DNA from 4 places in the Pseudoalteromonas sp. 20-MNA-CIBAN-0454 genome. Region 1 is predicted to be linked to each of the others. Evidence: predicted binding sites of a transcription regulator. Region 1 holds the regulator's gene; each other region holds the start of a gene.
What was found. The regulator sigma-54, encoded in region 1, starts transcription at its own class of promoters, with help from an activator protein. The targets are predictions, from matches to a motif close to GTTGGCACGNNNNTNGNNT.
Positions count from the first base shown of each region.

Region 2: a site for sigma-54 is predicted at 1,528-1,546, ahead of dps (DNA starvation/stationary phase protection protein Dps). Genes of this name have one in related genera too.
Region 3: a site for sigma-54 is predicted at 1,762-1,780, ahead of AAEZ22_RS11290 (BON domain-containing protein). Genes of this name have one in related genera too.
Region 4: a site for sigma-54 is predicted at 1,924-1,942, ahead of glnA (glutamate--ammonia ligase). Genes of this name have one in related genera too.

Region 1 is NZ_JBEOOB010000011.1:8,371-11,566, reverse strand. It holds gene lptC (LPS export ABC transporter periplasmic protein LptC) at 1-45, shown strand, start outside; gene lptA (lipopolysaccharide transport periplasmic protein LptA) at 35-580, shown strand; gene lptB (LPS export ABC transporter ATP-binding protein) at 577-1,302, shown strand; gene AAEZ22_RS07190 (RNA polymerase factor sigma-54) at 1,372-2,865, shown strand; gene hpf (ribosome hibernation promoting factor) at 2,892-3,179, shown strand; gene ptsN (PTS IIA-like nitrogen regulatory protein PtsN) at 3,184-3,196, shown strand, end outside.
Region 2 is NZ_JBEOOB010000044.1:20,575-23,770, reverse strand. It holds gene gss (bifunctional glutathionylspermidine amidase/synthase) at 1-1,314, shown strand, start outside; gene dps (DNA starvation/stationary phase protection protein Dps) at 1,609-2,124, shown strand; gene AAEZ22_RS16440 (TonB-dependent receptor) at 2,975-3,196, shown strand, end outside.
Region 3 is NZ_JBEOOB010000020.1:70,432-73,627, forward strand. It holds gene AAEZ22_RS11280 (GGDEF domain-containing protein) at 1-518, shown strand, start outside; gene suhB (inositol-1-monophosphatase) at 590-1,393, opposite strand; gene AAEZ22_RS11290 (BON domain-containing protein) at 1,816-2,379, shown strand; gene AAEZ22_RS11295 (YqaE/Pmp3 family membrane protein) at 2,455-2,613, shown strand; tRNA gene AAEZ22_RS11300 (tRNA-Ile) at 2,920-2,996, shown strand.
Region 4 is NZ_JBEOOB010000012.1:35,978-39,173, forward strand. It holds gene AAEZ22_RS07835 (DUF4124 domain-containing protein) at 1-347, opposite strand, end outside; gene glnA (glutamate--ammonia ligase) at 463-1,869, opposite strand; gene typA (translational GTPase TypA) at 2,379-3,196, shown strand, end outside.

The DNA of each region.
Region 1 (3,196 bases):
ATAAAACTAATTAACCATACGCGAACACTATATTATGACCAATAACCTTGCAAAAATACTTATTATTCCATCGCTTATACTTGTATTTAATAGTAATGCGGCAGAGCAAAGTACTTCCCCATTAGCTAATCAAATTTCTATTAGTGCTGACCGCCAAGAAGGCCAACTAAAAGAAAACGTTGGTATTTTTGAGAAAAACGTCGAGATAATTCACGGTAATCGTCGTATCACCGCCGATCGTTTAGAAGTACATAAGCGCGACGAACTTGGCGGTAATAAACAACTATTAATTGCCACGGGCAGCCCTGCATATTTTGAAGAAAAGCAAGCAGATGGCACTGTCATGAGCGCCAGCGCTAACGAAGTACGTTACGATGTAGCGAAACGTTTTTTAACCCTGGTAGGAGATGCAAACATTTCTCAAGCTGGGCAAAAAATTACGGCTAAAAGCATCACCTACGATATAGAGCAACAGCTTATAAGCGCTGAAAAAGATGAAAACTCAACTGATCGGGTACACACTATTTTAGTGCCTGTAGACGTAAAAAAAGAACAAAAACTCAATAAAGGTCAGCCATGAGTACATTAAAAGCAGAGCTATTAGCAAAAAGCTATAAAGGCCGTGAAGTTGTTAAAAATGTAGGACTTGAAGTAAAAGCTGGCAGCATTGTTGGTTTACTTGGCCCAAATGGCGCAGGTAAAACCACTACCTTTTACATGATTGTAGGCTTAGTTCATAGCGACAAAGGTAAAATATTAATTGATGATAACGATATTACCTTACTTCCTATGCACAGCCGTGCTCGTTTAGGTATTGGTTATTTACCACAAGAATCTTCTATTTTTAGAAAGCTCACTGTGTATCAAAATTTAATGGCTATTTTAGAAACGCGTAAGCAACTAAATAAACAAGCCAGGGAAGAAACCCTAAATAGTTTATTGGACGAATTTAGCCTGCAACATATTCGCGACAGCTTAGGTATGGCGCTATCTGGTGGTGAACGTCGCCGCGTAGAAATAGCACGTGCTTTAGCTGCAGATCCTAAATTTATATTGCTTGATGAGCCCTTTGCTGGCGTGGATCCTATTTCAGTACTCGATATTAAAAAAATTATAGAACACCTTAAAAATCGTGGTATTGGCGTACTAATTACCGACCACAATGTAAGGGAAACCCTTGATGTTTGTGAAAAAGCCTACATTGTTTCTCATGGGGAGCTAATTGCATCTGGTACTCCTGAATTTGTATTAAACGATAAAACAGTACGTGATGTTTATTTAGGCGAGCAGTTCAAACTGTAATATTTATGTTATTACTATAAGCATCTGCTAAGATTAATCATATCAATTTATAAGGATTGTTAGAGATAAATGAGGCAATCATTACAGCTGCGCATGGGCCAGCAACTTACAATGACTCCGCAACTGCAACAGGCTATTCGCTTATTGCAGCTTAGTACCTTGGATCTCCAGCAAGAAATACAAGAAGCACTTGATAGCAACCCATTACTTGAAGTTGATGAACAAGATTACACGGAAGAATCAGCAGGTAAAAACGAGCAAAAAGCAGATGACATTACTGTTAGCGCCTCTGCTGACGACACCCCAAGCGAGTATGAGCAAGATAGCGGCGAAGCACTAAATAAAGACACCATAAGCGACGACATGGCCATGGATGTATCATGGGATGAATATATGAGCGCAGCGCCTGCCTCTTCATCAGGGCCAATGCCTGAAGATGAATCTATTTATCAAGGTGCATCAACCGAAACCCTGCATGAATACTTAATGTGGCAATTACAGCTCACCCCTTTTAGCCCTACCGACGAAGCTATTGCCATAGCTATCGTTGAAGCCGTAGATGACTCTGGTATTTTAACCCTCAGTTGCGAAGACCTTTTAGCAAGCTTTAACCAAGAAACTGACGACGAACACGAAGTAGAACTAGATGAAATAGAAGCAGTGCTAAAGCGCATTCAATTATTTGATCCTGTTGGTATTGCAGCTCGCAGCTTGCAAGAATGCTTATGCATTCAATTAAATCAATTTGATAAAGACACCCCTTATATTAACGAAACAAAAATGGTGTTAACTGATCATATCGATTTACTCGCTGCTCGCGACTATCGTACGTTAATGAAAAAAACTAAGCTCAAAGAAGAAGAGCTTAAAGAAATAATGACACTTATTCATACGCTTAATCCTAAGCCTGCGGATACTATTGTCAGAGAAGAGTCTGAATACGTTATACCTGACGTGTCTGTTAAAAAAATAAAAGGCCGCTGGGTGGTAGAGCTAAACCCAGATAGCATGCCAAAAATACGTGTTAACAGCCAATATGCGGCTATGTCTCGTACAGTAAAATCCAGCGGTGACAGCCAATTTATTCGCTCGCACTTACAAGAAGCTAAATGGTTTATTAAAAGCCTAGAAAGTAGAAACGAAACACTCCTGAAAGTAACTAATTGTATTGTTAAGCAGCAACAAGCGTTTTTTGAACATGGCCCAGAAGCCATGAAACCTATGGTATTAAACGATGTTGCCGAAATAGTTGAAATGCACGAGTCGACTATTTCACGGGTCACTACGCAAAAATATATGCACACTCCACGTGGCATTTTTGAGCTTAAGTACTTTTTTTCAAGCCATGTAAGCACCGAAAATGGTGGCGAATGTTCATCAACTGCCATACGTGCCCTGATTAAAAAGTTGATAGCTGCAGAAAACTTAGCCAAACCATTGAGTGATAGCAAGATTGCAGATATATTGGCTGAGCAAGGAATTAAAGTAGCTAGACGGACAATTGCAAAATATCGCGAATCTCTGGCTATTCCCCCGTCGAATCAACGTAAAAGCTTGATTTAAGACGTACAACAAAGAGGAAAATGCTGATGCAACTAAACTTAACTGGTCGTCATGTAGACATTACAGACTCATTAAGAGACTATGTAAATAATAAATTTGCAAAGCTGCAAAGACACTCAGATCACATAACTAATGTGCATGTTATTCTCGATGTAGAAAAATTAAGTCAAAAAGCTGAAGCAACAATTTTTGTAAGTGGCGCTGAGCTATTTGCATCGACCGAACACCAAGATATGTACGCTGCCATTGACTCGTTGATTGACAAACTCGATCGTCAAGTAATTAAACACAAAGAGAAGTTTGCTCGACACTAACACTATGAAATTAAGCT
Region 2 (3,196 bases), on a different contig from region 1:
GGCTGGATGACCCAAACTGATCAAATTGAACACGCAGAACCTACCACTGAAATAAACACCGATTTATTTACAATAAAATCTAATTATATTGCCGATACAGGCCAAGCTGCAAAGTCATGGTTAAATATTGCTAATGATGACGAAGCCGCCTATGTAGACATGATGCAAGGCCACAAGCTTACCTCCAATGCAGAGGATCAACATAGCTACTTTACTATTTCACACACAGCCCAACAAGCCATTGAGCACGCCACTAATGAGCTGCATGGCTTATTTATGCATGCCACCGATTATGTGTTACAGCACCCTGAGCTATTAAAAAAGTTTAATTTACCTGAAGTAGTACTCAATAAAATTCGTCAATCGTGGGATAACCGCTTAAATCAATTGATCACCAGTCGCTTTGACTTTGCACTAACCCCCGCAGGCTTAAAAGTGTATGAATACAACTGCGACTCCGCTTCGTGTTATATGGAAAGCGGTAAAGTTCAGGGTAAATGGGCAAAGCACTTTGGGGTTAAAACGGGTATTGATGCAGGCCAAGATTTATTTAAAGACTTAGTAAAAGCGTGGCGAAAAAGTGAAGTAAAAGGTTTAGTTCATATTCTTCAAGATGACGAGCCAGAAGAGCATTACCACGCTTTATTTATGAAAGAAACAATTGCGGCAGCAGGTTTTGAGTGCAAAATTATTATTGGTTTAAATACTCTGTCTTGGGATGCCTTTGGCAATATTATTGATGCCGATGGCAATAAACTTAATTATGTATGGAAAACCTGGTCGTGGGAAACTGCACTTGAGCAAATTCGTGAAGAATGCGAGGCTGATCAAGCTCAAAATCATAATTTTGAGCCGCAATGGCAAGCAGGAGAAACCCCGCGGTTGGCTGATGTATTATTGCGTAAAAATGTCATGGTTTTTGAACCACTATGGACACTGATCCCCAGTAATAAAGCAATCTTACCGGTGCTGTGGAGTTTATTTCCTAATCATAAATATTTGCTCAATACCGCGTTTGAGCTCAGTGATGAATTATTACAAACCGGCTATGTAGTAAAACCCATTGTTGGCCGCTGCGGAGCAAATATTCAACTAGTCGATCAGCAACAACAAACCATTGAGGAAACCGCCGGACACTTTGCATCCCAAGAGCAAATATATCAGCAATTATTTGCGCTACCAAAAGTAGACGATTACTTTGTACAAATATGCAGTTTTACCACAGCAGGAAAATATTCTGGTGCGGGTGTGCGAGTCGATAAAAGCATGATTATTAATGGCAATAGTGACTGTATGGCACTGCGGATTGAATAACTCGTCAAATTAATAAACAATACTTTGCGGGCTTAGTTTTAGGGCTTAGTATTAAATATAATAGCTAAGCCCTTTAGCTATTATATTTATTACACTGTGCATAATTTACAAAAAAGTGCATAGTTTTCAAATATGTAATATTTAACATCATTCTTCCCCTCATATTGAAAACCCTATCTGATTGTATATAAACAACTTTATTTAAAATCCCTTCTCGGCATGGTGATTGCTTTAAATAAAGTAAAGTATGTTCATATAGTAATTAATGGGCAAAATAATTAAGTAGGAGAAATTATGAGTAATAGTAACAAAACAGCTAAATTTACCGCTCCAGGTATGAGTAACGATTCAGCAGAAAAAACTATCTCTACACTCGACAATCGTATGGTTGCGCTAATTGACTTACAACTTACCCTTAAACATATTCACTGGAACGTAGTTGGCCCTAATTTTATTGGCGTGCATGAAATGCTAGACCCACAAGTTGCGGTTGTACGCGAAATGACAGACACCATTGCTGAGCGCATCGCAACGCTAGGTGGAGTACCTGTTGGTACGCCAAAATCAATTGTTGATCGCCGTACATGGGACGAGTACTCAATTGGTAAAGCCCTCGTTACCGAGCATTTAAGTGCACTCGATAATGTATATAGCGGTATTAATAGCGATCATCGTAAAGCCATAGATACGCTTGCTGATCTTGATCCGGTTTCTGAGGATATGATCACCAGCCAACTAGCTGAGCTAGAGCAATTTCAATGGTTTATTCGTGCTCACCTTGAATCATCAACAGGTGAACTACAAAAGTAGGTGCACTATTATAACTGGCATACATAGCTAAATATTTATTGTTAGTTAATAATTTAAAATTAAGAAAAGCCCGCATTATTAATAATGCGGGCTTTTTAAGTGCTAATAACTTACTAAAATAATAACCTACTAAAATAATTGCACATCATACATAGCAAAGTATCTGCATTTTGCTCTTAAAAAGTTTACCCTCAAGTAGCCATTAAATATTGTCACGCTCAGCAAATGCATAAAAAAGAACTTCCCCCGATTAACCCCTCGTACATCTGCATTTAAATTTTATACTATTATTACCAGTCGATATTTTATTTATATTAGCAACCAAATTGGTTAACCAACTAAGTTTTAAACTTAAAATAAAAACTACAAAGCCATTACCAGTAAGTAATTTACATTTCTTATTTTAAATAAACGCCTCATACACCCTCAGTAAGTTAATTTCTTTTTATCGCCTTGGTACTTATCAGCACTTTCTTATCTAAAACAATGAATTTTTTATAGGTTAAAACCCCAATCTTCCCAAATAAGTAAGGTTAAACTCACCTTGCTTTTAAAAATTATAATTAATAAATAGCAATAACAAACCTATATACCAACATTAAATTAAACTTTTTAACTGCGATTACAAAATAAATTAAAAACATAACTTGTTAAATTTGTTAAATATTAAACAAAAAGAAACCAAAATTGTAATACCAAATTCACATTACTGGTAAACAAAGCTTGAAATTAAAACTTAATTGGACTAATTTTAACCACACTTTACGCATTACCAAAAAAAGTAAAACGCTGAAAAATTGGTAAACCAAAGCGCATCATCAACACACAATTACCCAAACGGGAGAGATACATGAAGCTTAATCGAATTACTTCCTCACTAATCAATAAACAACATAAAAGTAATCCTGCACTTATTAGCGCGGCCGCACTTATTTTAATGACATCATCTACTTTAGCTGCACAAGAGTCTGAAAACACCTCAGCCACAGCAGATAAAAACATAGAGGTTATTGAAGTAAAAGGAATTCTTAACAGTATGAAAGCAGCTGCAATGCTTAAACGTACTGACGGT
Region 3 (3,196 bases), on a different contig from region 1:
GTTTAGCTACACAAAAGGCGTTTTCATTGGCGTATTTAGATTTGAACCATTTTAAACAGTTTAATGATTTGTTTGGTTATGCTAGCGGCGATAGTGTAATTAAACTATTAGCAAATATTACGATGCAGGCGTGTAGTAATACAAACAGTTTTTTTGGCCATATTGGCGGCGATGACTTTATGGTGCTATTTGATGATAATAATGCTGCCGCAGTGTGCGAGCATATTATTCGCCAATTTGAAATAGAATCACAGGTGTTTTTTAGTTCCGAACATATTAAAAATAAGGGATATTGGAGTGCAAATAGAGAAGGGAAGCCACAATTTGTGCCATTAGTAACACTGGCAATAGGCTTAGTTACTCCCGATTTACACCATTATAAGAATAGCCATCAGGTTGCAGCATTGGCAAGTAATGCTAAAAAATCAGCAAAGCGCTTTGCTCATAGCCATTTGTTTTTATGTCAGCGTAGTAAGCCAAGTAGTGTGGTTGCTAGGTTAGAAAAACAAGCAGTTTAATCGTCATAAATAATTTTTTGCAGACAACAAAAAAGGAGCCTAAGCTCCTTTTTTAAACCATGCAGTTTTTATTAACGAAGTAATGACTCAGTTAATACAGGGCGAATTTCGCGAATTATTGCTTGAGTTAGCTTAGGTGCGCCACAGATAATGTTACCACTATTGTTATAGTTTACGCCGCCAGCAAAATCTACAACCATGCCGCCTGCTTCTTTTACTAATAGCTCGCCTGCAGCAGTATCCCAAGGTTTTAAACCAATTTCGAAAAAGCCATCAACGCGTCCAGCAGCAACATAAGCCATGTCTAGCGCAGCAGAGCCCGCACGACGGATATCAGCTGTATGTATGAATAAAGCTTTAAACGCTTCTGTGTATGCATCTAGGTGTTGTTTTTGCTTGAAAGGGAAGCCAGTAGCTAAGATTGAACCGCCTAAATCAACTGTTTTAGAAACGCGTAAACGTTTGCTATTAAGTTGTGCGCCTTGACCACGAGAGGCAGTGAAAAGCTCACCACGAATTGGATCATAAATAACGGCTTGGTCTAAACGACCTTTTACTTTAAGTGCGATAGAAACCGCAAAATGAGGAATACCCTTGATGAAGTTAGTTGTGCCATCAAGCGGGTCAACAATCCATTGGTAATCTGCATCTTTACCTTTATGCTCGCCTAATTCTTCACCAACAATGCAGTGATCAGGGTAAGAGCGTAAAATGGTGTCGCGAATTATAGCTTCAGCTTCTTTATCAATGTTAGTCACTAAATCGTTAGTGCCTTTTTGTTGAACTTCAACTTTTGATAAATCTTCACTTGCACGAAGTATAATTTTGCCTGCGTTACGCGCAGCGCGAACCGCAATGTTTAACATTGGATGCATGGTATTACCTTTGGGTTGTAAAAGAACGTTTATATATTTTAGCTGGCGTATTTTAGCGACTTTTGCCATAAAGTAAACAACAAAGCCTAAATACTTTTGTTTGTTTTTTATACTTGCTTGATGTGCAGAGCATTTTATAGAAATTCAGCATTGATGAATCTGCAAAGCACTTTTTAAATGTGTTCTAGTGCTTTAAAAATTTAGCATGTTTTTTACTCTTTAACCTGGGCCCAAGTTAAAAGCTATGAACATGCTTTTATTTTCACTACTGAGAACTTTTTACCGATAAGTCGGTAAAAAAGTGATGTATACAAAGTAAAGTTATTTTATATCCCGCCTTAACTATCTGATTTTACTTATTTATTAAAGTTGGCCTAAAGCTGGCATTAGTTAAAGTGTCTTTAATCAAAAGGAGAAAGATTATGAAAACATTTAACAAATCTATCATTGCGGCGTTAGTTTTAGGTACTACGGCTATGGGTGCTCAAGCGAGCAGCTGGGAAAATGAAAGTAAAGATGCTTGGATTGATGGTAAGGCTGAAACAGTGCTTCTTATGAACACTAACCTCAATAACTTTGACATCAACACTGATGTAAAAAATGGCAAAGTTATACTAACAGGTAAAGTTAATAGCGAACTCGACAAAGAGTTAGCAGAAGAACTTGTACTGAGTTTAGATGGTGTAACCGATGTTGATAACCAGCTTACTGTTGTGAAAAACATGAACAGTAAAAGCCATGACAACATGAAAGATGATGATGGTAGCGGCTTAACCGACGCTAAAATTACCACAGTCATCACAACGCGTTATTTATTTAACTCAGAAGTTGGTGGTACAAACATTGATGTAGATACTGACAACGGTGTAGTTACTCTTACCGGTACAGTGAACTCAGATGCTGAAAAACAGCTTGCAGTAAAAATTGCTAAAAATGCAGAAGATGTTCGCGATGTAGTAGATAAACTAACGATAGTTGCAAAGTAACATAGTATTTATAAAACCCAGCTCTGCTGGGTTTTTGCTTATAAGTTTTTTAGTTTATAAATAAGGAGAATATTTATGGATATTATACGTATTATTTTTTCAATCTTACTGCCACCACTGGGAGTATTTTTACAGGTGGGTTTAGGCTTACATTTTTGGATAAATATTTTACTTACGTTGTTTGGTTACTTCCCTGGAGTAATACATGCAATATACATTATCGCAAAAAAATAATTCATTTCTGTTTGTCGCGTAATATAAGCTGTAAGTTGCTTATTTAAAGCCCAATTTTTAAATTACGCGATATACAGCCTTCCATTTCACTTTTACTTAGCTGCCAGTATTAACCCTAAATTCTGCAAATTTTAATATTATACCCATAAAAAGATTACTATTTAAGCAGTTAGACCATTGATTGTTAAAATAAAGACTTTTGCTAGTGACAAGCCTCTAAAAACTTTTTATACTGCACCCCGCTTTAGTCGCTATGTGACTAAACGCTTCTTAAAAAATTAACTGTTTACAGTTATACAAAAAGTTGGCCCCTTAGCTCAGTTGGTTAGAGCACACGACTCATAATCGTTAGGTCCCCAGTTCGAGTCTGGGAGGGGCCACCATTTTTAAATATACCTACTAAAAATCATTCCAATCATTAACTAATGAATAGCTCTATGTTGTGTTAATTACACTTTAAGTATATTTTTGCCTGTTTCATTATAAAATAATAAATAGAATTGTTTTACGGCAATAAAAAATCCCTAGTTAGGGATTTTTTACAGAGTACTTATTAACGCTTTTAAGTTAATACCTATATTAT
Region 4 (3,196 bases), on a different contig from region 1:
AGAAATAGCTGTATTGTAAAGTCGTTTTCAAAGCGGGGGGTAATGCGAGTAGATACATACACAGAGCCGGTGTTTTCACGAATAGTTTGCTGATGCTCAGGCGATGCAATACCAATACTAAATGCAACCGGCTGCGCTTTAGTTTGATTATTTAATATATCAGTATTTGTTGCAGGCATGGTTAAATCTTGGCTGGTGAGTTTTATCTCTTTGGCGCCAATATGGGGGGTATCTGAAAACACCAGTACGCCATTTTTATCTTTCCATGCGTAAATTTTTTTTTCACCAGCGTAACTACAAACACTTAATAATGAAGTAATTAGTAGTAATAAAATCTTGCTACTCACTCTGCAACCCTGCATTTTTAACATTAACTTTACTTTAGTGGAGAAAGTACTAATTTACCATTAAAAAAGCCCGCAAAGCGGGCTTAAAGGTATATTTTATAACTGTTAATTAAAATTAACAGCTGTAATACATTTCAAACTCAATTGGGTGCGTTGTCATGTTAAGTCTTTCAACTTCTTGACTCTTAAGTTTAATGTAAGCATCAATTAAATCATTAGAGAACACGTCACCTTGATTTAAAAACTCACGGTCAGCATCAAGAGATGCCAGTGCTTCTTCTAATGAAGAGGCAACGGTTGGAATTTCTGCTGCTTCTTCTGCAGGTAGGTCGTATAAATCTTTATCCATTGCATCACCAGGATGGATTTTATTTTTAATTCCATCAAGGCCAGCCATAAGCATGGCAGCAAAAGCAAGATACGGGTTAGCCGTTGCATCAGGGAAGCGTACTTCAATACGACGACCTTTAGCTGATGGTACTACCGGAATACGAATTGATGCAGAACGGTTACGTGCAGAGTATGCAAGCATTACTGGTGCTTCGTAACCTGGTACTAAACGTTTGTACGAGTTAGTAGAGGCATTAGCAAACGCATTAATTGCTTTAGCATGTTTAATAATACCGCCAATGTAATAAAGCGCATCTTCAGAAAGACCGCCGTACTTATCACCTGCAAATAAGTTAACACCGTCTTTAGCTAACGACTGATGACAATGCATACCAGAGCCGTTATCGCCAACAATAGGTTTAGGCATAAAAGTGGCTGTTTTGCCGTATAAATGAGCCATGTTATGAATAACATACTTCATTTCTTGAATTTCATCGGCTTTAATCACCATAGTATTAAAGCGCGTAGCAATTTCGTTTTGTCCTGCAGTTGCTACTTCGTGATGGTGTGCTTCAACAACTTGTCCCATTTCTTCTAATACTAGACAAGTAGCAGAGCGCCAATCTTGAAAGTCATCAACAGGAGCAACTGGGAAGTAACCGCCTTTAACGCCAGGACGATGACCTGTATTGCCGTCTGCGTATTCTTTATCTGAGTTCCAAGCAGCTTGCTTAGAATCGATTTTGTACATAGAGCCAGACATGTCTGTTTTATATTTTACGTCATCAAATACGAAGAACTCTGGCTCTGGGCCAAATAAAACCGTATCAGCAATACCTGTAGAGCGCATATACTCTTCAGCACGCTTTGCTACAGAGCGTGGATCGCGCTCGTAACCTTGTAATGTAGAAGGCTCTACTACGTCACAACGTATAATTAATGTGGCTTCTTCAGTGAATGGGTCAAGCTTAGCTGATTCAGCAACAGGCATTAGCACCATGTCTGATTCGTTTATGCCTTTCCAGCCAGCAATTGAAGAACCATCGAACATTTTACCATCTTCAAAAAAGTCTTCATCAATTTGGTGATGAGGAATTGAAATATGCTGCTCTTTACCTTTGGTATCAGTAAAGCGTAAATCAATGAACTTAACGTCATTTTCTTTAATAAAATCTAAAACCGATTGCGACATGTGTCCTCCAACTATAAGGTTTTGTTATTGCTGCTTAAATGCTTTGTGTTTTATAAGCTGATTTTGTGCCACTATTGTAACTTAATGTTTATAAACATAAAAAATACAAAAGTAATAACGGCTGTTTCTAATGCGCACCATTGTGGTGCGTAAATGCTTCAATATAGTGCAACAGTTACAGAGTAAAAAGTTGCTCGCTATTTAATCGTGATAGACTAACATAAAGTAAATACAAAAGACTGACCAAAATAGCAATAAAGTCATTAAAGTGGAGGTTTTTATAAAAATATTAAAAATTTTATTTTTATAATTAGTTAATTTAAAACAGTAGGTTAAATAAAAAAACCAGAAAGTTTGCAAATTTATTTTGGATAAACTTTCATCCATTCCATTTATAAGGGATAATATGCGCCCTTTTAAATCCTATGCTGGGACATCTCGTGAAAACGCAGGTGAGTGCGTAAGCCCCTGCAGGATCAATGAGATTCAATTTCTCTGAGTGAATATTAATGAGTATCGAAAAGATAAGAAATATAGCAATTATCGCCCACGTTGACCACGGTAAAACTACACTGGTTGACAAACTGCTTGAGTTTTCAGGCACATTAGAAACACGCGGCGGTAATGAAGAGCGCGTGATGGATTCAAACGATATAGAAAGAGAACGTGGTATTACCATTTTAGCGAAAAACACCGCTATTTCATGGAACGGCTACCACATTAATATCGTAGATACTCCAGGACACGCCGATTTCGGTGGTGAAGTGGAACGCGTACTTTCAATGGCTGACTCAGTATTACTAATTGTTGACGCTCAAGAAGGCCCAATGCCACAAACGCGTTTTGTTACGCAAAAGGCATTTGCGCAAGGTTTAAAGCCAATCGTAGTAATTAACAAAATCGACAAGCCAAGTGCACGTCCTGATTGGGTTATGGATCAAATCTTTGATTTATTCGATAACTTAGGCGCCACTGACGAGCAGTTAGATTTTAAAGTAATCTATGCATCAGCAATCAACGGCTGGGCAACATTAGATTTAGACGAGCCATCTGATAACATGGATGCCATGTTCCAAATGATCGTTGACGAAGTATCACCACCAGATGCAGATCCTGAAGGTGACTTCCAAATGCAGATTTCTCAACTTGATTACAACTCATACGTGGGTGTAATTGGTGTTGGTCGTATCAAGCGTGGTTCTGTTGCTCCAAACCAACAAGTAACTATTATTAGTGCTGATGGTACTAAACGTAACGGTAAAATTGGTACAGTACAAAGCTACTTAGGCCTTGACCGTATCGAAACTGACCGTGGTTATGCAGGTAA